3 regions of the Halobacillus sp. Cin3 genome follow, and region 2 is predicted to be linked to each of the others. Evidence: riboswitches for the same ligand, from Rfam matches in the RefSeq annotation. Region 2 holds a riboswitch; each other region holds the start of a gene.

Region 1 (10,268 bases), on a different contig from region 2:
AAGGTCGGATACCCGGTCATTTTGTCGGCTGTGAACGATTCCCATTCCATGGATGAGATACAAGCACACCTGGCTGGGCGGACAACGGTGATTGCCGGGCAGTCCGGAGTCGGCAAGTCGTCGTTGCTGAATTCCATCGACCCCCGTCTTTCCATCGACACGGATGAAATCTCTGAAAGTCTTGGAAGAGGAAAGCATACGACACGCCACGTGGAACTGTATGACATTTCCGGTGGGCTAGTGGCCGATACGCCGGGGTTCAGCTCCCTTGAGTTTGGGGATTTAGAGCTTGAACAGCTGCCGGAGTGCTTCCCGGAATTTGTAGAAGTACAAAATGATTGTAAGTTCAGAGGCTGTCTGCATCATAAAGAGCCTAAATGTGCGGTGAAAGCCGGTGTGGAAAACGGCGTTATATCAGAGCACCGCTATGACCACTACCTGCAGTTCATGCAGGAAATCCAGAATAGAAAGCCGAGGTATTAAGGAATGACAAAAATTGCACCTTCCATCTTATCTTCTGATTTTGCAAGACTGGCTGAAGAAATCCAGGATGTGGACCAAGGTGGAGCGGATTACATTCATGTGGATGTTATGGACGGCCATTTTGTCCCTAATATAACAATAGGCCCCCTGATTGTGGATGCGGTAAGGCCGGTCACCAACCTTCCGCTTGATGTCCATTTAATGATTGAGAACCCGGACGCCTATATAGAGGCCTTTGCCAAAGCGGGAGCGGATATCATTACCGTCCATCAGGAAGCTTCTCCTCACCTCCACCGCACCCTGCAGCTGATCAAAAGCTTCGGAGTGAAAGCGGGCGTAGTCATCAATCCCGGGACACCGGTCGAAATGATCCGTCCGGTTCTTAGGGAAGTGGACGTTGTTTTATTGATGACCGTGAATCCAGGATTTGGCGGTCAGGCATTTATTCCTGATATGCTTGATAAAATCAGTCAGGTGGCTCAATTAAGAAGCGAATACGGCCTCTCCTATGAAATTGAAGTGGACGGCGGAGTCAACGAGAAGACCGCCCGTCTCTGCACAGAAGCAGGAGCGGATGTTCTTGTGGCAGGCAGTGCTGTCTTTAATCAATCGGACAGGAAAAAAGCCATTGAAGGGATCCGCGACTCGTTGTAAATAACAGGGAAAACCAAGCGGCTCTGCATTTGGAGTCTTAGTTGAAAGAGCTCAGAGGATCGATGAGAATCCTTTGGGCTTTTTCTATAGAAAGGATGAGCATACGTGAAAAAAATCATCGTAGTCGGTGGAGGGCCGAAAACCTATATCCCCAGCTTCCAACGATGGGCAGAGGAAGATGTAGAATGGATCGGAGCAGATCAGGGAGCAGAAGTGCTTGTAGAAGCCGGAATAATCCCTGATGTGGCCGTCGGCGATTTTGACTCGGTCAGCGCTGCTTCCTATCAGAAGATTAAAGATAAGGCCCGAAAGATGCATACATATCCGGACGAGAAGGATGAGACAGATTTGGAGCTTGCGATTAATGAGGCACTGAACCGGAAAGCAGAGCATATCGTATTACTCGGAGTGACGGGAGGAAGGATGGACCATTCCCAAGCGAATATTCAGCTGTTGTATCCGTTAATGAAAAAAGGGGTGAAGGCGGTTATCGTGGATCATCAGAACCAGGTGGAAATGGCAGCGTCCGGATCGCATAAAATCAATGAGGACCCACATTATCCCTATCTATCTTTTCTTCCTGTGACCCTGGAGGTGAAGGAGCTGACGCTCAACGGCTTTTATTATCCACTTTCCAAGGCTTATCTGCCCTTCGGGTCCACCTTATGTATCTCCAACAGGCTCGTTGAAGATACAGGTACTTTTTCATTTGAGTCAGGCATACTCTTAGTAATAAGAAGTACAGACTCAATGGATCACGGAAAAGGGAGTTCGCATTAGTTCACTTAGGAGGAGGGGGCTCTTTTGAAATTTTACACCATTAAACTCCCGCGTTTTGTCGGGGGGATAGTGCGCGCAGTCATAAGTACTTTTAAAAAGGATTAGCTCCGGGCCATACGTGCCTGAAGGGAGAGGATAGGTGTCTCCCGGAAGGCCCTGATGCGATTCGGTGGTCTTTGGGGGCGGAGTAGACGCTCCCGGGGACTGCCATAATCATATAAAGGCAAGAAAAAAAGCACCCGCAGAACGGGTGCTTTTTTCAGCTCGTTGTTATACGCGCTGGACTTTACCAGATTTAAGTTCACGCGCTGTTACGTAAACTTTCTGAGGCTTGCCATCCACAAGGATGCGTACTTTTTGAACATTTGCTTTGAATTTACGTTTATTAGCGTTCATCGCGTGTGAACGGTGGTTACCTGCGCGTGTACCTTTACCAGATAGAACACTTCTACGTGCCATGAAAATCCCTCCTGTTACATACAAAAATCATCAGATACTTAGTAACTTTATCATATGTATGTAGGCTTTGCAATAATCTCCGAACAATTATATCAAGAATTTTTTCTTGACAGACAGATTGAATTGTTTCAAAGTATATTAGGGGATAACCGGCTTATTTTCAACAGTCAACACAAATTCATCACCCTTCACTTGTGTTATAATTAGGAGAGAAATTGAGGAATCTAAAGGAGGATCTATATGTCTGTGGATTTGAACAACCAATACGGCCATATAACGATTAGCAATGAAGTTATTTCAACGATTGCTGGAGGAGCAGCTGTAGAGTGCTACGGTATCGTCGGCATGGCTTCTAAAAACCAGCTGCGGGACGGGCTGGCTGAAATGCTCCGTAAAGAGAACTTTTCCCGGGGTGTCGTTGTCAGACAGGAAGAAGATCACCTCCACATTGATATGTATATTATTGTGAGCTATGGTACGAAGATATCGGAAGTCGCTCATAACGTCCAATCTCAAGTAAAATACACATTAAACAAAACAGTCGGATTGTCCGTTGACTCTGTCAATATTTTCATCCAGGGAGTCCGCGTGACAAGCGAATAGGTTGCAGTTGCAGTCAAAGGAGGAAGTAAGTGTGACGTTACAAAAGCTTGACGGCAGAACATTAGCCGAGATGATTTTACAGGGAGCGCATTATTTAAAGCAGAACTCGCAGATGATCGATGCGCTGAATGTATTCCCTGTACCTGACGGGGATACAGGAACAAATATGAATCTTTCCATGACCTCCGGAGCGGACGAGGTGAGAAACGTTTCCCAGGACCATGCAGGAGCAGTTTCCACTTCTCTGTCCAAAGGTCTTCTTATGGGTGCGCGTGGAAATTCAGGAGTAATTCTTTCCCAGGTCTTCCGCGGCTTTGCAAAAGCCATTGAGAATAAAGAGGTGTTAACGACCCGTGATTTCTCTGATGCCCTGCAGGGTGGTGTGAAAACGGCTTATAAAGCTGTGATGAAGCCTGTAGAAGGAACAATCTTAACTGTTGCCCGTGAAGCAGCGGAAGCATCTGTGGAAATAGCTGAAAAGGAAGAGGACTTTATTCCTTTCATGGAAGGTGTCGTAGAAGCAGCCAAAGCTTCCCTGAAGCGGACACCTGAACTTCTTCCGGTTCTAAAGGAAGTCGGTGTGGTCGACAGCGGCGGCCAGGGACTTGTAACGATCTATGAAGGATTTCTGGCCAACTTGAAAGGCGAGGAAATGCCGGATGTCGAAGAAATGGTTTCCATGAACGAAATGGTAAACGCCGAACACCATAAACTTGCTCAGGACTTCATGAATACCGAAGATATCCATTACGGCTATTGTACGGAGTTCATGGTGAAATTCGAAGAGGATAAGCTGGCTGAGAATCCTTATGATGAAGAAGCTTTCCGTAACCGACTGAGTGAATTTGGTGATTCCCTGCTTGTCGTGTCTGACGAAGAACTGGTCAAAGTTCACGTCCACGTTGAGTACCCGGGTGAAGCAATGACGCTTGGACAGAAGTATGGCAGCCTGATCAATATGAAGATTGAAAACATGAGGGAGCAGCATACGTCCCTCGTTGGTAATAAGAAAGCGAAAGCCGCGCCCGAGAAAAAAGCGCCATATGGTATTGTAACCGTCAGCATGGGCGAGGGAATGAAAAAACTTTTCGAAAGCCTCGGAGCCACCGTAATCATCCAGGGTGGTCAAACGATGAATCCTAGTACCCAGGACTTATCGGAGGCTATTAAAGAAGCGCATGCAGAACGTGTGTTCATTCTTCCGAATAACAAAAACATCGTGATGGCAGCAGAGCAGGCTGCAGAGATGGCGGAAGCGGAAGTGGCTGTCATCCCGACGAAGACCATTCCTCAAGGGATGAGTGCTATGCTTGGTTTCAATCCCGAAGCAGATCTCGATACGAACAAAGAAGAAATGATTAGTTTGATGTCAGAAGTGAAAACGGGACAGATCACCTATGCGGTCCGGGACACCCAGATTGACGGGCTTGATATTGAAAAGGGTCATTTTATGGGGATTTCCGACGGAAAGATTTCAGCGACCGATAAAGACGCCCTCATGACGGCGAAAACACTGCTGAACCAGATGATTGATGAGGATGAAGATGAAATCCTTACCATTCTTACCGGGGAAGGTGTGGACGATAAGGATGTGGCTGAACTGGAAGCCTATGTGGAAGAAACCTTTGAAGATTTAGAGGTGGAAATCCATCACGGTGGTCAGCCGATTTACAGTTATATCTTCTCTATTGAATAAAAAAGCACTGGTTCTGAATTGAGAACAGCGCTTTAAGGCTGTCGGGATTTTTCCCGGCAGCCTTATTTATTGGTCTATGGTCTGAATGAAGGAGGGAAGATGAAAGAAATTGTTTCACAAAGGATATTGATAAAACAATCGACAAATGCCGCCCTGCTGCTGTAGAACGTCTTCCTCTGAAAATGCCTTGACGGTTTGTCTTCTTGGCTTGTCGTTCTATAGGCTGAAAGCGTAGTTCTCTATTAGAACTGCGCTTTTTTTAGTCGGGTTTCCGTATGCGGGTGCCGGTGCCGTTGAATATATTTTCGCACCGAGAAGATAACGGCAGCGGCATATCCGGCAAGCAGCAGGCTGTAGATAACAATTATAATCTGTTCACTCCATGTGGCATAGGTAAGCAGTGTCCGGCTGTTCGTCAAAATGATAAATCCACCCGCTGCCACACCAAGCACGAGAGGGGGGAGTTTTTTTACAAGCCAGGCAGCGAGGGGGGCTGCTATGACACCACCGATCACAAAGGCGAGCACAAGCAGCCAGCTCAGCTCCTCCCACCCAAGGAAAAGCAGGAATCCGGCCGTAGCGGATAAAGTAACGATGAATTCGCTTGTATCTACGGTGCCAATGACTTTTCTGGGAAGGATTCCTTTACTGGATAAGAGAACAGGAGTATTTACCGGCCCCCAACCACCACCGCCCACGGCATCAAGAAAACCACCCAGGAAACCTAAAGGAAACAAGAAGCGCCGTCGAAATGGTCTTTTTTCAGTTTGCAAGGGCTTCACTCGATTCATCAACAAAAAGCGGATGACCACATAAATGCCAAGCCCTAGTAAAAAGATGGAAATGTACGGACGGATCAAATCACCTGGAATCCAGCTGAGCAGAGCAGCCCCGGCAAAGGCACTGATCCCTCCGGGGAGGGCAAGAGTCAAAACGAGCCGTTTATCCACGTTTCCGAATTTATAATGGGAAAACCCGGAAGCTGCCGTTGTAGCAATCTGGGACAAATGAATGGAGGCGGAGGCTACCGCCGGAGCCATTCCGTAGGCGAGGAGGATGGTGGAGGAACTTAAACCAAACCCCATTCCGAGGGCTCCATCCATCAATTGAGCAAAGAATCCAACCAGTGAAAATATAAGTAATTTCTTCATCGTACCTCTCCTTTTGATTAAACACATAAGATTACTTGGTTTTAACCATGAAGAGGCACAAAAAAACCTCTTCATCCAGAAGAGGTCAAGCTTCCTCTCCTTATCTTTCAGACCACCGTCTGCTGGAATGAGCACCTTTTCCTATGCGAGGTTGCTGCGGGATCATCAGACCAGTTTCCTCCCCCGGCTCTTTATAAGGATATATGTAGCCCGCTCCGAAAGCGGAATTCCTAAGTACATGAATAATATATTCAAAGCTAAAACATGGATGACTATTTGTCAATGGTTTACATTAAAATAAACAGAAAACTAGTAATATTTTAAATACATGTTGACATATCATTAAATCGGGTCTAATATTTGAATCAAATCTTTTGAACAATATCTGGAAACATTTTTCTTATCGAGAGAGGTGGAGGGACTGGCCCTTGGAAGCCTCGGCAACGGATCTGTCTTCATGAACAGAAACTGTGCCAATTCCAGCAGGTGATCAACACTTGGAAGGATAAGAAGAACGGTTGAATCATGTATGATGACTCTCCTTTCTTCTTACTATCAGAAGAAAGGTTTTTTTGTTGAAGATAAGAAAGGAGGAGCTTATGAATACGAGTGCACCGACATATGAAACATTCACCAGCGATCCTTTACACCATATGGACATTGATAATGGACACAAAGGGGCAGAGAGTGTGATTCGATGGGCTTACGGGCAATATGGAAAACAGCTCGTTTATGCGTGCAGCTTCGGTGCTGAAGCTATCGTACTGCTTGATTTCATTGCAAAGGCACAACCTGATGCCGACGTCGTTTTTCTGGACACCGGACTTCACTTCCAGGAAACCTATGATTTAATTGAAAAAGTGAAAAAGAGATATCCGGAGTTGAACATCCATATGAAAAAGCCGGAGTTGACGGTGGAAGAACAGGCAGAGGAATATGGTCCGGCTCTTTGGAAAAGGAACCCCGACCAATGCTGTGCCATCAGAAAAATCAAACCGCTGGAAGAAGCCCTGACAGGAGCAGCGGCCTGGATGTCAGGATTAAGAAGGGAACAATCTGCAAGCCGGAGTCATACGAATTTCGTAAACAAGGACGAACGCTTCCGGTCCATCAAGGTATGCCCCTTAATTCACTGGACATGGGAAGACGTCTGGTCATATATCCGACTAAATAGCTTGGATTACAATGAATTGCACGACCAGAGTTATCCAAGTGTCGGATGCATCCCCTGCACAGCGAAAGCGCTGGATGACGGCCGCTCAGGAAGATGGCAGGGATTCAATAAAACGGAGTGTGGACTCCACACGGCCGGAGATACGAAACAATAAAGGAGAGATAATCTATGTCCATTATTCAACCGCATGGCGGGCAGTTAATCAATCGTTTTACAGCACAGCCTGAAACACTTCCGGAACAAAGGATCGAACTTGATGCGATGGCGTTGAGTGATATCGATTTAATCGCTAATGGGGCGTACAGTCCACTTCAAGGGTTTTTAACAAAGGATGATTATGAGCACGTCGTTGAAAACCTTCGTTTGCAAGACGGCACTCCCTGGAGTCTTCCGATCACACTGCCTGTATCTGAAGAGCAGGCCCGTTCGTTACAAGGTCAAGCGGCACTTGTCAAAGATGGGACGATCTACGGTGTGATTGAAATCGAAGATATTTACAAGCCGGATAAACAGAAAGAAGCTGCAAAGGTTTACTTAACGACAGAAGACGCTCATCCAGGGGTCAGTAAACTTTACAAGCGCCCGGATTTTTATGTGGGTGGCAGAATTGAAGTATTCCATCGTCCGGAGCGGGAGCATTCAGACCATTACTACCTTGATCCCGAAGAGACAAGAGAACGATTCCAACAGGCCGGATGGGAAAAGGTTGTCGGTTTCCAAACGCGTAATCCTGTTCACCGTGCTCATGAATATATCCAAAAAGCGGCCCTGGAAAGTGTAGATGGACTATTTCTGAATCCGCTCGTAGGAGAAACGAAAAGCGATGATATCCCGAGTGATGTGCGCATGAGAAGCTATGAAGTACTCTTGGATGAATATTATCCAGAAAACCGGGTGACCCTGGCTGTCTTTAATGCGGCTATGCGCTATGCAGGCCCGCGGGAAGCCATCTTCCATGCGATTGTCCGGAAGAATTTCGGCTGCTCCCATTTCATAGTCGGGAGGGATCATGCAGGTGTCGGCGATTATTATGGTACATATGACGCCCAAAAAATCTTCAGTCACTTTGAAGAAGGGGAGCTGGAAATAACCCCCGTCTTTTTTGAACACAGTTTTTACTGCAAAGCCTGTGAAGCAATGGCTTCTCATAAAACCTGCCCTCACAGCAAGGAGCATCACGTAATTTTATCAGGGACAAAAGTGCGCGAGCTGCTTCGCAGCGGGCAGAAACCACCGAAAACGTTCAGCCGCCCAGAGGTTGTGGAAGTGCTGATTGAAGGCCTTAAACAACAGACAGCGGATGTAAAGGGGTGAATGGAATGGCGACGAATTTGACATGGCATGAAGCTGCCGTACAAAAAAAAGATTACCGCAGTAAAAACGGTCATTTCAGTGGTGTGCTCTGGTTCACCGGCCTCTCAGGGGCTGGTAAATCCAGCATTGCAAACCATTTGAACCGCCTGCTTTTTGAGCACGGCATCCAAACCTACCTGCTTGACGGGGATAACGTCCGTCATGGGTTGAATCAAGATCTTGGTTTTTCTGAAGCCGACCGTACAGAAAACATCCGCCGGATTGGTGAGGTATCCAAGTTGTTTACAGACAATGGGTCCATCGTTTTGACGGCTTTTATTTCTCCATACAGGCAGGACCGTGACCGGGTCCGCTCCCTTTTGGAAGAGGATGAGTTTATGGAAGTCTTCGTCGATTGTCCTGTAGAGGAATGTGAAAACAGGGATCCAAAAGGATTGTACAAAAAAGCGAGAGCTGGTGAAATCTCGGGATTCACAGGCGTGGATGCGCCTTATGAGGCACCGGTCAATCCGGAATGTATCGTGCAGTCCGGTCAACATTCCATCCAGGATTGTGCGGAACAGATTTTTCAACTTCTCATTGATAAAAAGTGGCTGAACGACAAGGAGGGATGAACGTGACCAAAGTATATATCGTAGGCGCAGGTCCTGGAGACATTGATTTGATTACTGTGAAAGGTCTTAAAGCTGTCCAGAAGGCTGATGTTGTCCTGTATGACAGACTGATCAACCAGGATCTGCTGGAGGAAACAAAAGAGGGAGCTGAGCTTGTTTTCTGCGGGAAAAGACCCGATCATCACGCACTTTCCCAATCAACCATCAATCACCTTCTTGTCAAATACGCCCTCCAAGGGAAAGTGGTCACACGCCTTAAAGGGGGCGATCCATTTGTGTTCGGCCGCGGCGGGGAAGAAGCAGAAGCTCTCGCGAAGAGATCGATTCCTTTTGAAATTGTTCCGGGAATTACGTCCGGTACAGCTGCACCTGCGTACGCCGGCATCCCTGTTACACACAGGGATTACAGCTCATCGGTCGCTTTCATATCCGGAGTCAGCAAACCAGGAACCGATGAAGAAGCGTACTGGGAGCGGGTCGTCAAAAGCATGGATACGCTGTGCATCTATATGGGTGTCAAAAGACTTCCGGAGATTTGTGATCGGCTGAAAAACTATGGACGATCTCCAGATACACCTATGGCCCTTATCCAGAACGGAACGATGAGCAGCCAGAAAATGGTAAAGGGTACGATCGATACGATTGTAGAAAAGAGCCGTTTTATCGAAAACCCTGCCATGATCGTTGTGGGGGAAGTGGTGGAACTGAGCAGCCACCTCCAATGGTTCGACCCGGCCGGTGAGGATGCCCGCGTATCTGCGGAAACGATCGTAGGGTAGGAAGAGGAGGGTGAGGATGGAAGCTGTCCTGTATGTAAGTCACGGAAGCAGAAGAAAAGCAGCCACCAGACAGGCAGAGGACTTTTTACACCGTACAGCCGGTGCACATGATCTGCCTTATGAAATTTGTTATTTGGAACTCGCTGAACCCGATATATCAGAAGGGGTGCGGCGCCTTGTGGAAAGGGGAGCATCCAACATCGTTGTACAGCCGGTTCTGCTTTTGAGTGCCGGTCATTATTACAAAGATATTCCTGAAGAGATTGACCAAATCTCCGTCCTTTACCCCGACCTGACGTTTTCCTATGGAGAGCCTCTGGGGGTGCAGCCATCGATTATAAAAGCGCTCGCCGAACGTTTACATGGAACGGATATACCGGTTCAAAAGGGAACGAATATCCTCTTGGTCGGAAGAGGAAGCCGTCACCCGGATACACCAGAAGCTGTCGAAAAGATTGCGAAGCTGCTGAAGGAGGAAATCAACTACTCTCACGTGGAGGTATGTTACCTCGCGGCTCTTTCCCCGCGTTTTCCAGAGGCTTTCCACCGGTCGACGGTGTC
Region 2 (10,268 bases):
GTTCAACTTTCCGCCTATGTTGCTGTTCTTTTCAATGACCTTTACATCATATCCATCTGCGGACAACCGGATCGCAGCGGACATCCCGCCCAGTCCTGCACCTACAACAATCGCTGTTTTCTTATTCAAACCCATCCACCTCCAAATTTAATAAACAAAAGGAATGAAGCGGTACCTTTTTCCACACCATTCCCTGTACATCTCGCCGTGTTCTTTCGTCAACATCGCTTCTTCGAGCCGGATTCTATGTAGTAAAGCGATCGTTATCAGTATGCCAAATAGAACAGCGGGATAGACATTGCCGGTTCCGAGACAGAAGCCGACAACAATGAAAAACAACCCTGTATACAAAGGATGACGCAGCAGCCGATAAGGTCCTGAACTCACGAGTCTGTCCCCTTTCCGTACCGCCACATTCCTTGTAAACTGCTCCTTCAAATGGAGAATCCCCCAATACCGGAGAGCCGTCCCAGAAGCATACAAGATCAGTCCTGTCCACCATACCCAGCGGGCAGTGGTGATTCCCACCGCGCCTTCCCTTAATCCAAGGGAAGAACCGACGGTCAGTACAACAATGATAAAGATCAGCGGAAAGGAGCGGCGCTCCTGGTCACCACCGTCAGATCTGTCGTTTCGGAAAATAAAAAACTCCGCAAGCCAGAAGATGGTCACCAGTATAAAAATCAGTTCAAAGACAGACAAGGCAGCCCCTCCTTTCCACATGCATAGCTGCTACTAATCTCCTTTTCCCCTGTTCTTTCATCCGTAAACAGGTCTTGCCCATCCCACAGAAGGGCTTTAGTATATAAAGAAAGAAAGGAGCATCAAGATGGAAGTATTTTATTGGATCTTCATCCTCTCCGCTGTAACCGCTACTTTTTTCGTGATTTTCAAAAAGTTATCAAGAGGAACCTACTGGACAATCGCAATTCTCGCTCTCCTCTATCTGATCGTCCTTTCCTACAGCCTGCTTACCGGCACTCGTTAAGCCCGGTCTTCTCTGCGCTGTTTATTGATAGCCTCCCTGATGTGATAGAGCTCTGCATACATAGCCGTTACATAAACCAGCAGAATACTCAGAAACATGGAAAGGATAAAGGATGTTCCACCGAGATCGAACCCGAGGACAGCGGAAAAGCCGACAACTGCCCCGATAATCACCCCGATGGCGGTTAAGTAGATAATTTTTTGGAACGTTACAGAATAAAACATGGGAACACTCACCTCTTCCTACTTTTATATCTATCTTCTACTATACCCCTGCAGGACTTTCCTTACACGTCGAGATGCGGATGTTCCCCGGCGCTCCCTCCCCCCTTTCGAAGCAGAATGAAGCCCGGCACAGCGGACTTTTAGAAAATAAAAAAAGTGCAACCAAAAGGTTGCACTTTTTCAGTGTTCCGTTTATGCTTGCATACGTTGTGTTTCTTCATCCAATCCACCGTGCTTTTTCTCGGATTCAGCGACAACAACTGCACACGCAGCATCTCCAGTAATGTTAAGAGCTGTTCTTGTCATATCTAGAAGACGGTCGATACCAATAATCAACGCAATACCTTCGACCGGCAGGGACACCTGATTCAGTACCATGGCAAGCATGATCAGACCGACACCCGGGACCCCGGCCGTACCGATACTCGCAAGTACGGCAGTCAACACGACCATAATTAATGAAGTGAAAGATAAATCAGATCCATAAACCTGGGCGATGAAAATCGTCGCCACACCCTGCATGATTGCTGTCCCGTCCATGTTGATGGTCGCCCCGAGAGGCTGAACGAAACTACTTACAGGTTTAGGGACATTTAAGTTTTCCTGCGCCGTTTTCATAGATATCGGCAGCGTGGAACTTGAACTGGATGTACTGAATCCAACCGTCATAGCAGGGAAAAACCCTTTGAAGAACGTAATCGGATTCATCTTACCCAGGAAGGATACAGCAGAACCATACGTTACGATCGCATGGATGAACAGTCCCAGAAGGACGACAAACATATACATACCCATCGCACGCATACCGTCAATACCCATCGTTCCGATAGCGGAAGCAAGAAGACCAAAGGCACCATACGGCGCAAAACGCATAATCAGATTAACAAGGAACATCATAATTTCGTTCCCCTGCTCCACCAGTTTGTAGATCCCTTCTGTTTTCTTGCCGAGCATAGCAAGAGCAAAACCGATAAAGATCGCAAAGGCAATGATTTGCAGCATGTTTCCATCCGTCATAGACTGGATCGGGTTGGTCGGAATAATGTTCGTAAAGGTTTCTACAACACCAGGAGCCTCCTGAGCTTCATACTCCGCATTAGCCGTACTGATATCAATATTGCCCGGCTGGAAGAGGTAGGCAAGCCCGATCGCAATGGAAATGGCAATCGTTGTTGTAGCTAGAAAGAAGCCGATGGTTTTCCCGCCGATTCTTCCCAGTTTCTTCGGATCACCCAGGGAAGCCGTTCCCAAAGTGATGGAGAAGAATACAATCGGGACGACGAGCATCTTAATAAGATTTAAAAAGACGGTCCCCAATGGACTGAAAATATAGGCATCCAAAGTTGTAAATAGATCGGGTGCAGCTAAATGAAGACCCAGACCTACCGCAGCACCAAGGATTAAACCAATAAAAATCTTGGTTGTTAACTTCATGACGTAACCTCCTGAAAACAAATATGATAGCGCTTTCTTATTATTTCCTTTGAGCGTAGTTTCTTAAAAAAAGTAAAAAAAACATTCTTGAACCATTAAAAAAAGACGTACGCAGTGGGGCGTTTGTACCTCTTTGGGTATGAGTGTGTAGGCGTAGTTTCGGACATTAACTTTTGGCTGCAACCAAGTGGATGGATCGTGCTTTATAGATTATAGCACAGAATGACTAAATTTTGAATAGAATTTGCTGGCAGTTTTTTATGCATCAGCATACTGGAGAGATTGCCTGCGATTCACCGGCCGGAAGAACCGCTATAGGACAGTCTTTACAGGATTATGAGAAATTTTAGAATATATTACAATTTTATAAAAATATAAAAGTCGTTGTATATTATATACAATCCATGCATAAAAAAACAGCCGCCTCTCAAGCGGCTGTTCTTATTAAAGAACCCCTTCGCTTTCCCAATTCTTAAGTTCTCTACGCAGAACCTTACCACTAATCTGTGTTTTAGGAAGCTCTTCTATAAATGCTATTTCCCTTGGGGCAGCGTGTGCCGCGAGCCCGCTTTTCACGAAGCTCCGGATTTCTTGCGCTAACTCCTCCACCCTTTCATACCCTTCATTTAAAACGATATAGGCCTTGACGATTTCTCCGCGTACATCATCCGGTTTTCCGATGACTCCGGACTCTTTTACAGCAGGATGCTCCATCAGCTTGCTTTCAATTTCAAAAGGCCCGATCCTCTCTCCGGAAGAGTTGATCATATCATCACTCCGTCCTTGAAAGAAAATATAGCCGTCTTCATCCATATACGCAAGGTCACCAGCGAGATACCAGTCTCCTCCGAACGGGAAATACGTCTGATACTTTTCTGGATTTTTCCAAACTTCCTTCATCATGGACGGCCAGGATGCCTGTATGGCAAGATGGCCTGTTTTTTTGGAGGGAAGCTCCTTTCCGTCATCATCCAGCACCGCTGCCTTTATTCCCGGTATCGGCCGGCCCATGGATCCAGGTTTGATGGTTCTCGTCGGCAGATTGGCTACAAGCTGGGCGCCTGTTTCCGTCATCCACCAAGTATCGTGGATTCTCAGGCTCCACGTTTCGTAAGCCCAGTGAATAACTTCCGGGTTCAAGGGCTCTCCGACACTCAGCACATGCCGTAGTTTTGATAAGTCATAGTCTTTATGCAGACGTTCCGGCTGAGATTTCAGCATACGGAAAGCGGTCGGTGCGCTGTACCAGACGGTTACACCCGCGCGTTCCAGCACCCCATACCAGGTCTCAGCAGAAAAACGCCCACCGTGAATGACTGTGGTCACCCCGTTCAACAGAGGAGCAAACACGCCATATACCGTACCTGTCACCCAGCCAGGATGGGCGGTACACCAATAAATATCCGATTCATGGAGATCCAGTACCCAGCGTCCTGTCTGGTACTGCTGTATCATATTACGGTGGGCGTGGATGATGCCTTTCGGCTTCCCGGTAGAGCCGCTTGTGTAATGAATGTTTAAACCGTCTTCGAGATCGACCCATACCGTTTCAAGCTCTGGATTTTCCTTCTCCGCTTCTTTTGTAATGGAAATGTAGTCCCCGCCCTGCTTGTCGGTAACAAAAATATTTTTCAGGCTTGGAATGTCCTCCCGAATGACACGATCCAGAAAAGAGTGGTCGGTTATTAAATATTCCCCTTCACAATCGTTGATTCTATCCTTTACGGCTTCTTCCATAAAGGCTTCAAACAAAGGTCCGACGACAGCTCCCAGCTTGATGGCAGCCAGCATGGCGATATGGCAGGAAGGGTGCTTGGGGAGGAAAACAAAAACAAACCCCCCCTTCTTCACACCATGCCTTTGAAGCACACGCGCCCAGCGGTTCACTTCACGCTGAAGCTCAGCATACGTATAGGTGATTTCTTCTTCATCCGACAAATAATGCAGCGCTGTTTTGTTCCCTTTTCCTTCCGCCACGTGCCGGTCGACACACTCATAGGCCATATTCACCTTCCCGGTCTTGTGCCAGGTAAAGTTGGAATGAATATCCTTCCAATCAAATGGAGCACCCTCCCTCCATTCGCGTCCGACTTGGTAGTCTCCCTTCTCCGGGGGGATTGTCGCGTTTGTCATAGATGTACCTCCTTATCGTTTCGTAAAGTCCAGTTCCTTGAGGATCTGCTCTTTCAATTCACCTAGAACGGCATCGCCACGTTTTCTCGGCTTTGGTCTCTGGATGAACAGTTCCGACTCGATCTGACCCGGCTGCCCTCTCATGATGACAATGCGGTCACACAGATAAAGGGCTTCATCAATATCGTGCGTCACGAGGAGGGTTGTCGTATGGTGCTTCTCCCATATAGAAAGCAGAAGATCCTGCAGCTGCATTTTCGTAAAAGCGTCCAGGGCACTGAAGGGTTCATCAAGGAGAAGGATGTCCGGCTGACTGAGCAGCGACCTTGCAATAGCGGCCCGCTGTGCCATTCCACCAGATAAGTCCTTTGGATAATGATGCTCAAACCCTTTTAATCCGACAGTTTCTATCAGTTCCAAGGCGGCCTCCTTTTTGGACGGCTTGGAAAAACCGAACGTGACGTTGTCAAGGACATCCAGCCACGGCATCAGACGCGGTTCTTGAAACATCATTCCGAAAGCATTCCCGCGGTTTTCAGATTTTGTCTGGATGCTCCCTTCGTACTCCGGATCCAGCCCGGAAAGAACACGTAGGAGCGTGCTTTTCCCACACCCGCTCGTGCCTAGCACTCCGACAACCTCTCCTCTTTTCACTTGTAAATCTATATTTTCAAATCCTGTCGCTCCCGATTGGAACGTTCGTGACACTTGTTTGACTGCCAGCACGTAGATCGTTCCTTTCTATTAGGCATTTTCTAAATTATCCTGCCACTTCAATGCTCTCGTCTGGATCCTCTTCAATACCTCATCTGTAATCTTGCCGAAAACAGCAAAAAGAAGGATGCTTCCTATAACAATGGCGGGGGCAGACGTATTCTGCCCGTACACCATCAAATAACCAAGTCCCTGGCTGGCACCAAGCAGCTCGGCCGCCACTACGAACATCCAGCCGAGGCTGAGGCCGCTCCTGAGACCAACGATAAAAGATGGAAGCGCGGCAGGAAGGATGATTTTCTTAATCTGCTGCAGGCTCGTAAAATGATAGATACGTCCGACTTCGATCAATTTCCGATCGACCCCTTGAATGCCCGACGTTAAATTTAAATACACAGGGAAAAACACCCCTACAGCGACAAGCGTAATTTTCGACGCTTCACCGATGCCGATCCACAGGACGAACAAAGGTACCCAGGCAAGCGATGGGATCGCTCTAAGGGCCTGGAGCATCGGATCAAGCAGCTGACGGGCGATCCGGCTGTACCCTGTAGCCGCTCCCAGTACAACAGCCGCGGCCAGACCAGCAAAAAATCCTGCAAAAACACGGTAAAGGGTGATGCTGATGTGCCCCCATAACTCTCCTTCCTGTGCCATGCCGCTCATTTCTTCAACGACGGCTGTTGGAGAAGGAAGCAGGTAAGGAGCCACCCATCCCGCACGGGAAGCTGCTTCCCAGAGAATAAGAATGAGCACCGGGAGGACCAGTCCTAACAAAGCCCCTCCCCACTTCCTTTTAGGAGCCGGTTTTATTTTCGTTCGCTGCACAGCTGGTGATGAAACAGCAGCTTCTGTACGACTGGACATCGTTGGACCTCCTTATTCAATCACTTCTTCTGCAAATTCCGGCCGGACAAGATCTTCCGTCAACTGATCGATATCCACATCCGGTTTGATCACTTCTTCTTTCTGAAGGACCGTGCCGGCTCCTTGAATCGTTTCTTTTAAAGCATCTCCCGGAACAGGATCCGACAGGTCGTTGCGATCAAGGCTTTTCTTCGCTACCTCAAGATCGAGGTTGGCTTCCTCGGCCAGGATTTCAGCGGCTTCATCCGGGTGTTCTACTGTCCACTCCCGCGCTTTTTCGTAGGCTTTAATCACATCTTTGACGACGTCAGGATGGTCATCCGCAAACGCAGAACGGACGTTCAACGTTCCGTACGTATTGAATTCAGGCTTACGGTAAAACAACTCTGCCCCTGCTTCCAGTTCATTACGTGCCATGTGGGGGTCAAGCCCTGCCCATGCATCGACATTGCCGGAGTTCAAGGCAGAAGCCCCTTCGGGATGCTGCAGATTGACAAGCTCAATATCATCCACACTCAGTCCGTGGTCCTTCAAAGCACGGACAAGGAAAATATAAGGGTCGGTTCCAAGCGTGGCGGCAACTTTCTTCCCTTTCAAATCCTCTACAGAAGAAATACCAGAATCCGGATTCGTCACTAAAGCCGTCCATTCCGGCTTGGAATAGAGATAGACGGATTCTACAGGAGCATTATTCGCTTTAGCCATCAACGCAGCCGCTCCGGCTGTAGAACCAAAATCAACGCTGCTTGAATTCAAAAACTCAAGCGCCTTGTTGCTTCCCTGGCTGAGCACCCATTCCACTTCGATGCCCTGTTCTTCAAACGCTTCCTCAGCCCATCCCTTTTCTTTAAGGACCAGACTGGTTGGAGAGTAGTAGGCATAATCAAGGGTCACCCTATCCGGCTGTTCCCCCTGCCCCTCGGCATTACTTGAACATCCGGCAAGCCCGACGGCCGCTGCTGCACTGAGGACAGCTATGGCTTTTTTCCAATTCATCTTTTTACCCCTTCCCTTGTTTAAATTTCGCATGCGTACGTATCTATGCTTCCGCGCAGCCGCTGTGCTTCTTTGTAGGTACAACGGTTATGGACAACTTCCAGACCTGCTTCACTGGCGATTTCCGCTGCTTTTGGAGAAATGACACCTTCCTGGAGCCAGAACACACCGGGCTGAATGTCCGCTGCCTCCCGGGCAATCTCAATGGCGGCCTCAGGGCTCCGGAACACTTGGACGACGTCGATGCTGAATGGGATCGATCTCAAATCCGGGTAAGCTTTCTCGCCAAGCACCTCTTCCTCCCGAGGGTTCACCGGGACGATCTGATACCCGAGCCGCTGCATTTTTCTTGCGAGACGGTGACTCGGACGGGAAGGCTTTCCACTGAGGCCGACGACAGCCAGTCGTTTCGGGCGTGTTTCTCCTTCTTCGGTGATCTTCGCAGAGCTGAGTGCCCATTTAATGACACCTTCATCATTCTCAGTAATTGCCCGCTTTCCGGAATCATTGCCTGTTGCCTTGGCAATGGCCCGATCAAGGTCATTGATTAAATCCTTACTGGATTCGAGTCCGATGGAAAGACGAATCAGCTCTTCCGTCACCCCACTCGCCGCAAGCTCTTCGACGGAAAGCTGCTGGTGGGTCGTGGACGCCGGGTGGATGATCAGAGATTTCGCATCGCCGACATTGGCGACATGGGACCACAACGAGATGTTGTTGATCACCTGACTCCCAGCCTCTCTGCCTCCTTTGATTCCAAATACGACAATGGAACCGTAGCCGCCCTCTAAATATTGATTGGCCAGTTCATGGGCCGGATGGTTTCTCAAGCCTGGATAGGAAACCCATTCCACATCAGGGTGCTCCGCCAAGTATTCAGCCACTTCCCGGGCATTATCTGAATGACGTTCAACACGAAGGTGAAGAGTTTCAAGTCCCTGCAGCAGAAGGAAAGCGTTCTGCGGGCTGAGGCAGGAGCCAAAGTCACGAAGCAGCTGGACTCTGAGTTTTGTAATGTAGGCGAGCGTGCCGAAATCGGCTGTATAAACAATGCCGTTGTAGCTCGGATCCGGCTCTGTAAAAACAGGGAATTTCCCATTCCCCCAGTCAAACTGCCCGCCGTCTACGACTACACCTCCGATAGCTGTTCCATGCCCCCCAATCCATTTCGTAGCCGAGTGGACGACAATGTCAGCTCCGTGTTCAATCGGACGGCACGTGTAAGGTGTGGCAAACGTGTTATCGACGATCAATGGAATCTGATGCTCATGGGCAATGGCGGACACCTTCTCAAAATCAAGCACGTGAAGACTCGGATTACCGATGGTCTCAGCGAAGACGGCCTTCGTATTCTCATTGATGGCCTGTCTGAAATTTTCCGGATCGACCGGGTCAACAAAATGAACGTTAATGCCATATCGCGGTAAAGTGTTGGCGAATAAATTATAAGTTCCGCCGTATAAATTGGATGCTGCCACGACTTCATCCCCCGCACCAGCTACATTCAAAATGGCCAGGGCAATGGCGGACATGCCTGAAGCCGTCGCTACCGAGGCTACTCCGCCTTCCAGAAGAGCCATACGTTTTTCAAATACGTCCACCGTCGGATTACCGAGTCGGGAGTAAATATTCCCCGGTTCATCGAGGGCAAATAGACTCTGGGCGTGATCGGTATCATGAAACACATAGGATGTGGTCTGGTAAATCGGAACGGCCCGTGAACCTGTCGTAGGATCCGGTGACTGTCCTCCGTGCAGAGAGATGGTATCAATATCGTATCCTTCAAAAGAGTTGGTCATTGTATGTCCTCCTAAAGTTTATTATTCACATCATTTTAATCAGTTTTAAAATCAAGTAGTCCTTTGAGCATCTTTATTCATGCAAAAAGCCCTCTTCCATATAAGAAGAGGGCTGAACGTGCTGATATCCTCCTCTTATCTACCAGATCCATGATCTGTAGGACTTGGCACCTTTTCAAACCGATGTTTGAAGGTTGCCGGGCTTCACAGGGCCTATTCCCTCAGCCGCTCTTAATAAGAGTACTAGTTATTTAATTTTGATTATGATGAGAATTATAGCTGACCGTCTGCATTAATGTCAATAACATTCTGAATTTTTATTTTATTGAAGTGTCGATAGTGCTTTTCAGCTGATGAATGATATCTTCACCGCTCTCAATTCCGATAGATAAGCGGATGACGTAATCGTTCACTCCGATTTTTTCGCGTTCTGATTCTGACAGAGCCCTGTGTGACGTACGGACAGGGTACGACACGGTCGTCTGGACACCAGCGAGTGTCGGCGCAATTTTGATCCATCCAAGAGATTTGAAAAAGGCTTCCACATCCACGCTCTCATTGAGCTCGATGGTAACAATCGCTCCATGGCCACGTTCAGATACGTATTCAGGATAAAACACCTTTTTGACCCCATTATGCTCCCGAAGAGCCTCTGCGACACTCTTTGCATTCGCAGACTGCTGTTTCATCCGGAGGGCAAGTGTTTTGGCCCCTCTCTGGGTCAACCATGCTTCAAATGGACTTAAATTCGCACCGAGGGTCACGATTTTCTGGGATGCTTTGGAAATCAGTGCTTCCGAACCGACCAGAACACCGCACGTGACATCACTATGACCACCTATGTATTTCGTAGCACTGTGCACAACAAGGTCCACTCCATACTCATAGGGCTGGACAAGATAGGGGGTGGCGAAAGTGTTATCCACCATCGTCTTTAAGCCGTGTTTTTGAGCGAGACTGCTTAGACCCTTCAAGTCTTCCACGCGTAGGAACGGGTTGGAAATCGATTCTGTATAAAGCAGATGTGTATGAGGCTGGATGAATTTCTCCACCTCGTCCAAATCGTTAAAGGATACCATGGTGACGTCGATTCCGAAGGAGGGCAGTTCTTTA
Region 3 (10,268 bases), on a different contig from region 2:
GTCTCTGTGGACATTTCCGGACTGGAGGATGTAGAGCAGGCTGTGCAGCAATTAAAAGATGAGATCGGCCCCGCCGATATTCTCATTAATAATGCCGGTATTGGTCTTTACGGAGACTTTCTCGACATCGATCCCGAAGATTGGAAACGGACATTTGAAGTCAATGTGTTCGGCACATACCATATAACAAGAGCAGTCCTCCCTCATATGCTTAACAAAAATCATGGGGACATCATCAATGTTTCTTCAAGCAATGGACTTAAAGGAACAGCTGGATCCACTTCCTACAGTGCCTCAAAATTTGCTGTCCAGGGAATGACAGAAGCACTGATGCAGGAAGTGCGCCGCAGCAACATCCGCGTCTTCACACTAAATCCGAGCCTTGTGGCTACAGAACTTGCTTTCGGAGAGGACTTGGAAGAGCAGGATAAGGAAAAATACATGCAGCCGGAGGATATCGCCGAATATATGACGGCTCAATTGAAACTACACCCGAGAATCTTCATCAAACAGTCCCTTCAATGGGCCACCAATCCGTTCTAGTGGATACTGATAAAAAACCCCGTCCAGTGAGGGACATCTTCCCCACTGAACGGGGTTTTTCATATTCCTTCTATTGTCAAGATGATGCTCAACGGATGATTCAAGATGCTGCGTAAGATTCTACAAAAAGGATCTTTATTGACCACTCCAGCGGAAAAATCTAGCGGCTAGTATCGTGGATACTACGGCGATGCCGATCAACACCATTGACTCCAGTCCATATTCCATAATTGGCGCTTCGTTCCACGTCCCACGCAGAAGTTCAATCACATAATAAAGTGGAAGGATTCTGGCTGTATATTGGAGGACTTCCGGCATCATTTCCAGGGGAAAAGTAGCTCCTGACAAGAAGATCATCACATTCAAAAACAATGAACTGATCGCAGCCGCAGATTGTGTATTTTTAGCCAAAGATGTGATAAAAAGAGCAAAAGGGAAAAAGGCAGCTATACTTAGAAAAAGAGCAGCTAGTGTGCTTCCTATATAAAGAGGAATTTCCAGGTCGTACAGCAGCATTCCAAATACAAGAAGAAGCAGAGCAGAACAAAGAAAAATCACCGTCCCTTGAACCGTATGAGCAGCCAGAATCTTCCACGGTTGTAAAGGGGTGGATTGATATCTGCGCAGGACTCCGGTCTCCCTGTAGCCGGCCAGGACGGTTCCCAAGGTAAAAAAGGAAGTAGTCACGATATTCACCCCGATCCAGGAGGGTACAAATAATGCAGCAAATGAAAAGTTTCCTTCAGCATTGTCTCCAAACATGGATCCAAACAGCCAGATCATGACGACTGGAAATAAAAAGGTCCAGAATACACTGAGACGGTCGCGGAAAAACATTTTCGTTTCCAGCTGTGCAAGCTTCCATACGACATTCATTTGGCTTCCTCCTTCTCCAAGTACTGGACAAACAGATCCTCCAACGTTCCTTTAGTAAATTGGAAATGATTTAAGGATAGATTCTCTTGATGACCATAGGTGAAGAGATGATAACTGGTGAGCTGCAGATCGTCACTGTACACTTTAAACGTATCCTCTTCTTTTTCAACTTTGACCACCCCCGGCATAGTTGGAAGCTTTACATAAGGAAAGTCATCGCTTTGGAATGTGATCAGCATGGCACCACTCTGCTCAAGTAGAGCGGAGGGTCGGTCCATTGCTTTCAGTTCACCACTGTAAATCATTGCCACCCGGTCACAGAGCTGTTCAGCCTCTTCCATATAATGAGTTGTCAACACAATAGTGCTTCCCTTCTCTCTCAACCGGCGGATCAACGTCCACATTTCCCTTCTGGCGTGGGGGTCCAGCCCCATACTCGGTTCATCAAGAAAAATGATTTCCGGCTGATGGAGGGTAGCCAGTGCCAGGGTCACCCGCTGCTTCCATCCTCCTGACAAATCTTCGAAACGGACATTCATTTTCTCCTCCAGGCCCAGCATCTCCACAAGCTGTTGTTTCATTACTTTTCCTGGATAAAAGGCAGCAAATAAATCCAGGGCTTCTTTCACTTTCATTTTCTTTTGGATGGATGTCGCCTGAAACTGAACACCGATCCGCTGATTCAATTGTTGAAGTTCCTTATTCGGCGTAAGTCCTAATACATCAATGGTTCCACTGTCAGGCTTTAAAATGCCTTCAATCATTTCCAGTGTCGTTGTCTTGCCCGCGCCATTGGGTCCAATGATTCCAAAAATTTCTCCCTTTTTGACGCTGAATGAGACCCCTTTGACAGCCTGCACTTTTCCGAAGCTTTTGGTCAATCTGTCAACTTTGATTACAACCTCCATTTGCTCTCCACCCCTTCTTCGTCCTTTCTGACCCTTCTTACGTATCATACAGAGATAAGTTTCAGAATAGCAGGAAAAATCACGCGCCTGCTATAGTTCCATCATAAGACCGATGGTTGAAAAATTCCTCCGGTTCTGTCCGACACGTCAGATCATCCCGGTCAAATACCATCGTTCCTTCTTCACCTGCATAAACCTCCACTCAAAAAAGCCGCCTTCCAAAGGAAGACGGCTCAAATGTTATTCTTCTTCTTTCATCCATTGAGGCTTTCCAAAGCCTTCAAACTTCTCATCAATGATCTGTTCGAACTCTTCCGATTCCACAACTTCCTTAATATCCTTGGCAAACTGGGCATCCAGATCTTCAGTCTTCACGGCTACCCGGTTTCTGTAATCATCCGGCATATCCTCGAGGGCGAGAGCACTCAACAAGTCCATCTCGGCAGCAAGCGCATAGTTACCAGGGACCATGGAAAGATCTTCACTATCCACCAGTCGTGGCAGCTGGCCGGCTTCTACTTCAACGAATTGGATTTCTTTAGGGTTTTCTACAATATCATTCAGGGACGCTCGAAGAGGGTCCACATCTTCTTTCAATGTAACAAGACCTTCATCTTCGAGAATGATCAGAGCACGCGCCAGGTTTGTCGGGTCATTGGGAATCCCCATCGTACTGCCTGTTTCAACACTTTCAATATCCTTATACTCACTGGAATAAATCCCCATAGGAGCTGTAGGAACAATAATGACCTCGGACAGATCCAGGTTGTGTTCTTCGGCAAAGGACTCTAAATAGATTTTGTGCTGGAACAGGTTGGCATCCAGATCACCATTGGCTAACGCTTTGTTAGGCTGCACATAATCTGTAAACTCTTTATTGGTAACTTCATATCCTTTTTCCTCCAGCAGCGGGGCAATCGCTTCGGTGACCATATCACTGTAAGGACCGGATGTAGCTCCAAAGCGGATGGTTTTCTTCTCTTCTGCATCTGCATTTTCTTCTCCGCCACCACAGGCAGACAAAAAAGTAATGATTGTTAAGGCTGCAAACAAGGTTACGATTTTTTTCATTTTAATTTCCTCCTGAACTTCGTTTCGTCTTGGATTAACTCTTTTTCACTGTTTTTGCCAGGAAATCCCCTGCGTACTGGACTACCTGAACAAGGACGATCAACACAATAACCGTTGTAAACATGACGAAATTATCATAACGGTAATAGCCGTACCGGATGGCGAGGTCACCGATCCCTCCCCCGCCGATAGCCCCGGCCATGGCGGAATAACCAATTAAACTGATTGCTGTTATGGTTAAGCCGCTGATCAACCCAGGCTTGATTTCAGGAAAAATAATATCTTTAATAATCAGCCACGGTGAAGCTCCACATGCGATAGCCGCTTCAATGACCCCTTTATCGATATCCCTGGCGGATGATTCGACAATTCTTGCATAAAAAGGAATTGCAGCTGCCGATAAAGCAACGGAGGCGGCAATCGGTCCTGTTGTCGTACCTAATAGAAAATTAGTAAATGGGAATAAGAACACAAGCAGGATAATGAATGGAATGGAACGGACAAGGTTTACAAAAATGCCCACAGCTCCTTTGATCCACTTGTTTTCCAAAAATAAATCACGGTCGGTTACAAAAAGCAGCAGTCCAAGAGGCAGACCGGCGATAACGGCTACGCCAAGTCCGATTCCCACCATGATCAATGTCTCCATAAATGATTTATTCAGCTCGGGCCACAGGTTGATCAGCTGATCGATCATGATTCAGCACCTCCACTTCATCCAGTATCGTTTTCAGACTTTCCACGGCTCTCCCGACTTCCTGCGGGTCACCGGTTAATTCCATGACAAATGTGCCGAGGGCTTTTTCCTGTATGTAATCCACATTTCCATGCAGGATGTTTCCCTTGATTTTATAGTTCTGAAGCAGATCCGACACAACCGTATCCCCGGCCTGTCCGCCGGTAAACTTCATCTGAACAATGGTGCCGCTGCTTTTTTTCAGCAGTTCTTCCGGAACATGGAAATCGATCACTGTTCGAATAAACCGCTTTGTCAAAGCATTTTGAGGGGAGGCAAAAATTTCATAGGCCGCCCCCTGTTCTACCACTTTTCCTTCTTCCATGACCGCACAACGGTCGCAGATTTCTTTCACCACTTCCATTTCGTGTGTAATCAATACAATGGTCAGTCCAAGTTCCCGGTTGATTTTTTTTAATAGTTTCAGGATTGACTGTGTCGTGTTCGGATCGAGTGCGGAAGTTGCTTCATCGCACAGCAGCACTTTAGGATCGTTGGCCAGTGCCCGGGCAATACTGACCCGCTGCTTCTGCCCTCCACTCAATTGAGCGGGGTACTGATCGGCTTTATCGCTAAGACCTACAAGTTCCAGCAGATGCCTGGCACGATCATTGCGTTCCTGTTTTGGTTTACCGGCCGCCTTCAATGCAAAGGCCACATTTTCCAAAACCGTCTTCCCCATAGCAAGGTGGAACCCCTGGAAGATCATGCCGATGGACTGTCGTGCTTTTCTAAGGTCCTTTTTGGACAGAGAAAGAAGATCGATGTCATCGATATAAACCTTTCCTGATGTCGGGCGTTCCAATATGTTCATGCATCGGAGCAGTGTACTTTTGCCAGCTCCACTGTATCCGACGATTCCATAGATTTCCCCTTCCTGAATATCAAGAGAAACCTTGTCCACCCCGATCACCTGTTTTTTCTTGGATGTGTAAATTTTACTGAGCTCTTGGATGGAAATCATAACAATCCTCCTTTACCTAATAAAAAAACTCTCTTCCTTATCAAGAAGAGAGTTTCGCATAACTATCAGCCAAACTCTTATCTCCCGGAAATCATCATTCCGGCGGATTTAGCACCACTCCACATGGAAGGTTGCTGTGACGTCTACGGGCCTTTCCCTCAGTCACTCTTGATAAGAATTAGTTGTTGCTATTCGTTTATGATTTACAACTTTAACGCATCATTCTGCATTTGTAAACAATTTTCTCAACATTTCATCAATGAAGACAGATATGCCGGGAAGCCTATTACGCTGTTTAAAGGTCTGGAAGAGTAAGGAATAAAAGGAATAACAAAGAAAAGGGAGAGTGAAAGAATGAACAAGCAAGGAGAAGACCTGCTCAAAGAGTATAGAAATGGCATTGAAACCCTTACCGAACACCTGCCGGAGGCCACAAAGGAATACAATCACTTTACCGGCTCGTTCTTTGAAGACGGAGAACTGAGCAAGGGCACCAAGCACTTAATGGCTCTTGCTATCAGTGTGAAAGATGGAGATGAAGCCAGTATGGCCTACCATATGGATCAGTGCGTGGAAGCAGATTGTTCAGACAGGGAAATTCTTGAAACGATGGGTGTATCAGCTGCTTATGGCGGAGGCTCTGCCATGAGTCAGGCCGTAACCACAGGTCTGAACATTCTTCATGAATTCCGAAACCGTTAACTCACAAAACCGGGAGGCCTGCTCCCGGTTTTGTTATTGACATATTATTCTGTCATCTGGATAATGATGGCTATATCATTTCCAGAGGTGATCAACCATGAAAAACGTAACTGTACAAGGAGCACCTGCGATTTATAAAGCTGAGCCTGGAATTCTAAGGGATCTTCCAGAAATGCTGGAAAACCAGGCCTTTTCAAAAGCAGGAATCATTCACGGTGAGCAGTCGTGGAAGGCTGCACAGCCCTATTTTCCAAAGCTGACGATGCCGGTCCAATCGGAAGCCTACGCTGGGGAGTGCTCCCACAAAGAGGTCATGCGCCTCAGTGAAGCCCTGCGGGGCTGTGATGTCTTGATCAGCATCGGAGGCGGAAAGGTCCTTGATCTCGGAAAAGCCTGTGCCGATCAATTGGATATTCCAGCCGTGCTCATCCCCACACTAGCCTCAAACTGCGCACCTTGGACGCCGCTCAGTGTGTTTTACGATGATGAAGGAAATTTTGAGGAGTACATTATTTATCCACGTAGTACATGGATGCTGCTTGTAGAGCCTGATCTGCTCGTTCGTGCCCCGGAACCTTATCTCAGGGCCGGCATCGGCGATACGCTCGCCAAATGGTATGAAGCGGATGTTCTTACGAGGTCTCTCGCCTCCAAGCCGATCTCGGTAGACATTGCGCTGCACGCGGCCAGATTATGCAGGGATGTTCTCATACAAGATGGCAGAGAAGCTGTGGAAGCCGTTCGTCAGCAAGCTGTCATACCTGCCTTTATGAGAGTCGCGGAAACCATTATCATGGCTGGAGGTATGGTAGGTGGGTACGGGGATAGTTATGGAAGAATCGCCGGAGCCCATTCGATCCATAACGGCTTGACCAAAGTACCTGAAACCCACGATTTTCTTCACGGTGAAAAAGTGGCTTATGGTATTCTCGTCCAGCTTGCTCTGGAAGGCCGCTTTGACGAAATTGAAGCACTCACCCCTTATTATCAGGAAATGGACCTGCCGGTAACCCTCGATGACTTCAACTTGACCAACAAAGCAGAAGCCATCTCCATAACAGCGGAACATGCCGTAAAACCCGGGGAATCCATCCGATTAATGAACGTCATGGATGCAGCTCAAGTCGAGGAAGCGATGACAAAGATTGAAAAAGGTTAACCGCTGATGCGGTTAACCTTTTTCAATTTTCTTATTCCCTAGTATGGATGAACATTTCCAAGTGAAACTGCTCAATACAACGGTTTGTGATTCCTGCCCAAGTCAGCTGAGGCCGTTCCCGCATCAGGCATCCACCAGTAAGCGGAACGTGAATTTCCACATAAAAGGGAAGCTCCACGAGAAGACACGTTCTTTCTACAGCCTGAGAAAAACGGCCGATTCCGTTATCCTCCTATTACCTCTCCTACATAAATCCCACTAGCCGCTGCCTGGGACAAGGAATGAGTGACGGATGAGCAGTCTCCGACCAGAAACAGTCCCGGGACGTCTGTTTCGAAATTCCTGTTGGTTGGAATAACTGGTTCGTAAAATTTAGCATCAAGACCATAAAGCAGTGTGTCTGGATCCACCGGTTCACCTATCGCTGCTTCAAGAGAGGTCAGGAACTCGATGAGAGCCTCTATATAAATATGTGGCACTTCCTCTATCAGCGACCCTTCTTCAGCGGAAAGGGAAGGGATCACGGGGTTTGTATGAAGAGAAGTCGTCCCCTTTCCCCTTTTCAAATCTTCGAGGCGCTGGACAACAATTCTTCCCCTCGAACGATTGATTCCACCGATTACACGTGAAGCTTCTTCCACCGCCTGCTTTTGACTCGGAAAGTAACGCGGGACAAACAGAGTGAAATTCAAATTGTCTCCCGGCATATCCTGTTCACGTAAATTCTGGCCATCAGGCATGACAAGCCCATGCTGATGCTTCTGAATAATCCTGCCATTGGGATTCATACAGTATGTGTAAGCCGTAAAACGTGTCGTTTTTTTCAAAAGTTTCGTTTCAAATGTTTCCCTTAGGAGAGCATCCAGCTGGCCGCCCCGCATTTCCACCCGTATACCCAGGTCCAGTCGCGTATCCCTCGGTTCGATGCCAAGCGGTTCCGTTATCCGCGCGAACCACTCACGACCACTGTTTCCTGTCGCAAGCACAACTTTCCGACTTAAAAACTCCTCACAATCTGTAACGAGACGGAAACCTTGACCCAGCCGTGTAATGGACTTGACACGGCTGTTAAAAGAAAAGGACAGCTTATTTACCAAATGTTCATAAAGGTTTTGAAATACCTCCTTCGCCAGGGAAGTACCAAGATGGCGTACCTCCGTCGTTAAAACTGTCAAGTCACCACATGCAGCCCTTCTTTTCACATGCTCGTTATCCGTTGAATACGTGTCCACTCGGTCTCCTCCATAACCGGTTAGAATGCGGTCCACTTCTTTCATAAGGCGGTCGGTTTCCTGCTCGCCGATTTTTCGTGGAAGCTCTCCTCCAAAGGCATTGGTAAAATTGAATTTCCCTTCTGACTTCCCAAGACCGCCAAAGCCTATGTACTGATCGCAGGCTCCAGAGCACGTGCAAGGTTGTCCATGCCCCTGTGCACAGGATCTCTCTTTCAACGGTTTTCCTACGTCTACGACTTTCACTTGAAGACCGGGGTGTTTCTGGACAAGGGTGTAGGCCATAAATGTTCCCGCTACACCAGCACCGACAATGGTCACATCATACATGTTTCTGCCTCCGTTCCTTTATCTTTGCGTAGACACATGTATCTGTCAGATGTTTCCCATCCACGGACCGGTCATCATTACGTAACATTCCTTCAAAATGGTAGCCAAGTTTTTCTGGAACCTGCCTGCTTTTTTCATTTTCCCTTTCACATCTGATTTCTACACGCGCTCCACCGAGGTCATAAAGAGCAAGCCGCGTTATTTCACGGACGGCTTCCTGCATATACCCATGTCCGCTCCATTTGGTGTCGATCCAGTACCCGATTTCGAACTTCGGAATATCCCAGTCAATATTATGAAGTCCAGTCGACCCAACAAACTCTCCATTTTCCTTGCGAAAAACAAGATACCGGAGTTTTTTTCTTTCCATAAAATCTGCATGGGCCTGCCTGACATTGCTTTCTGCATCTTCAACCGAAGGCATCTCCTGAACAAAAGGAAGCCACGGCTTCAATTCCTGTTCCGACCGGTGGACAGCTTCATTAATCGCCTGGCCGTCTCCAGCCTCCGGCCTCCGTAGACAAAGGCGTTTGGTATGCAGAACATAGGGAACGTCGATATGTATAGGATCCAAGATTTCCTCTCCCCTTTCTTAATAATAGAATACCAAACTGTTAACCTGTTAGAAAAAAGATTCACATTCATCTGATTAAAAATAAAAACGAGGAAGAAGGCCTTTCCCATTCTTCCTCGTTTTCATACATCTATGAAACCGCCGGCTGCCCCTTGCCTGCAGCGATCCGGTAATAATAATTTTTGGCCCTCCACCTTTGAAACCCGGAATAAAAACCGACCCCCAGACTAAACACGGAAAGAACAACTGCCATAACCCAGGAGAAGTCCGTAGTGATAATAGCCGGAAGCCACACTTGAGCCGATTGGGAAAATGATGAGCGCAGACTATATAAAAACGGCCGTTCCAGCCAACGCTCTTCCCAAATCTGCCATAATTGTTCATTCGTTTTACGAGCCATTAAGGTTTCATATAAAAACAGCCCGAAAAAGAGCATGGCCGCAAGATAAATGATTCCAGTCACCGATTCAAAAAAAAGCTGAGAGACCCCTACCAGAAAAGCCATAATCAGAAAGTTGTACCACATGGATTTCCGGCTTTTCATTCGAATGGAAATTTGATCCAGACTTTCTTCATCCAACGCTTTTTCCATAACATGCTCCCTTCCTACCTTTTTTGTTATTTTACCAAAAAAATACAGAGAGGGAAAAACCCCTTACATCAAAGGTGGGTTTCCTTGTTTCGAATCTACTGGATACGTACCATCTGCGTCGTGTTTTTCCTGCCCTTGTAGAGGTGGATTAAACACACAGACCATCCGCATATCCGTGAAGGCACGCAGCACGTGTTCATCATGCTGATCCAATGCGTATAAGGTGTTTTTGCGAATGGGCCAGATCCTTTGATCAGAAGCTGTCACGACCTCACCTTCCCCTTCTATGCAGTAGACCGATTCGAGGTGATGCTTATACCACATTTTCGTTTCCGTCCCCGCCCTGATCAAAGTATCGTGGACAGAATAACCCATATGGTCTTCAGCAACAAGTAAACGCCGGCTGATCCAGTTCCCTCCATCCACTTCCCTGTTGGATCCAACAACATCTTCCAGTGCTCTCACTTTCATCAGCTATCCCTCCTTGCCTTACTTTATTCCATAGCCACCATCATAGACCCTTTCATCACATTCTCTTTCTGTAAACAAAACAAGCCTGAGGGCCCATGTCATCGATGGTC

Evidence for each region. A riboswitch is a leader RNA that binds a small molecule or an ion and turns the genes downstream of it on or off. The one in region 2 is predicted to bind S-adenosylmethionine.
Region 1: it holds a riboswitch for S-adenosylmethionine, as region 2 does, so the genes downstream of both, QMA39_RS03160 (sulfite exporter TauE/SafE family protein) here and QMA39_RS17145 (PLP-dependent aspartate aminotransferase family protein) in region 2, are expected to answer to the same signal.
Region 3: it holds a riboswitch for S-adenosylmethionine, as region 2 does, so the genes downstream of both, QMA39_RS05050 (methionine ABC transporter ATP-binding protein) here and QMA39_RS17145 (PLP-dependent aspartate aminotransferase family protein) in region 2, are expected to answer to the same signal.

Annotation. Positions count from the first base shown of each region.
Region 1 is NZ_CAMZMV010000001.1:567,417-577,684, forward strand. Features, by position in the region: gene rsgA (ribosome small subunit-dependent GTPase A) at 1-483, shown strand, start outside; gene rpe (ribulose-phosphate 3-epimerase) at 487-1,137, shown strand; gene QMA39_RS03135 (thiamine diphosphokinase) at 1,243-1,917, shown strand; gene spoVM (stage V sporulation protein SpoVM) at 1,942-2,022, shown strand; gene rpmB (50S ribosomal protein L28) at 2,188-2,376, opposite strand; gene QMA39_RS03150 (Asp23/Gls24 family envelope stress response protein) at 2,617-2,979, shown strand; gene QMA39_RS03155 (DAK2 domain-containing protein) at 3,011-4,675, shown strand; gene QMA39_RS03160 (sulfite exporter TauE/SafE family protein) at 4,918-5,826, opposite strand; SAM riboswitch class I at 5,924-6,026, opposite strand; SAM riboswitch class I at 6,224-6,338, shown strand; gene QMA39_RS03165 (phosphoadenylyl-sulfate reductase) at 6,426-7,154, shown strand; gene sat (sulfate adenylyltransferase) at 7,169-8,314, shown strand; gene cysC (adenylyl-sulfate kinase) at 8,320-8,928, shown strand; gene cobA (uroporphyrinogen-III C-methyltransferase) at 8,931-9,707, shown strand; gene QMA39_RS03185 (sirohydrochlorin chelatase) at 9,724-10,268, shown strand, end outside.
Region 2 is NZ_CAMZMV010000006.1:85,201-95,468, forward strand. Features, by position in the region: gene crtI (phytoene desaturase family protein) at 1-129, opposite strand, end outside; gene QMA39_RS17105 (isoprenylcysteine carboxylmethyltransferase family protein) at 148-702, opposite strand; gene QMA39_RS17110 (hypothetical protein) at 830-988, shown strand; gene QMA39_RS17115 (hypothetical protein) at 985-1,212, opposite strand; gene QMA39_RS17120 (dicarboxylate/amino acid:cation symporter) at 1,405-2,646, opposite strand; gene acsA (acetate--CoA ligase) at 3,091-4,779, opposite strand; gene QMA39_RS17130 (ABC transporter ATP-binding protein) at 4,792-5,505, opposite strand; gene QMA39_RS17135 (ABC transporter permease) at 5,524-6,360, opposite strand; gene QMA39_RS17140 (aliphatic sulfonate ABC transporter substrate-binding protein) at 6,373-7,356, opposite strand; gene QMA39_RS17145 (PLP-dependent aspartate aminotransferase family protein) at 7,377-9,155, opposite strand; SAM riboswitch class I at 9,288-9,396, opposite strand; gene QMA39_RS17150 (PLP-dependent aspartate aminotransferase family protein) at 9,473-10,268, opposite strand, start outside.
Region 3 is NZ_CAMZMV010000001.1:930,412-940,679, forward strand. Features, by position in the region: gene QMA39_RS05020 (3-ketoacyl-ACP reductase) at 1-543, shown strand, start outside; gene QMA39_RS05025 (ABC transporter permease) at 679-1,419, opposite strand; gene QMA39_RS05030 (ABC transporter ATP-binding protein) at 1,416-2,327, opposite strand; gene QMA39_RS05035 (hypothetical protein) at 2,407-2,529, opposite strand; gene QMA39_RS05040 (MetQ/NlpA family ABC transporter substrate-binding protein) at 2,568-3,398, opposite strand; gene QMA39_RS05045 (methionine ABC transporter permease) at 3,433-4,098, opposite strand; gene QMA39_RS05050 (methionine ABC transporter ATP-binding protein) at 4,055-5,098, opposite strand; SAM riboswitch class I at 5,173-5,276, opposite strand; gene QMA39_RS05055 (carboxymuconolactone decarboxylase family protein) at 5,453-5,800, shown strand; gene QMA39_RS05060 (iron-containing alcohol dehydrogenase family protein) at 5,898-6,959, shown strand; gene QMA39_RS05065 (NAD(FAD)-utilizing dehydrogenase) at 7,184-8,521, opposite strand; gene QMA39_RS05070 (GNAT family N-acetyltransferase) at 8,514-9,095, opposite strand; gene QMA39_RS05075 (hypothetical protein) at 9,226-9,687, opposite strand; gene QMA39_RS05080 (ectoine synthase) at 9,751-10,158, opposite strand.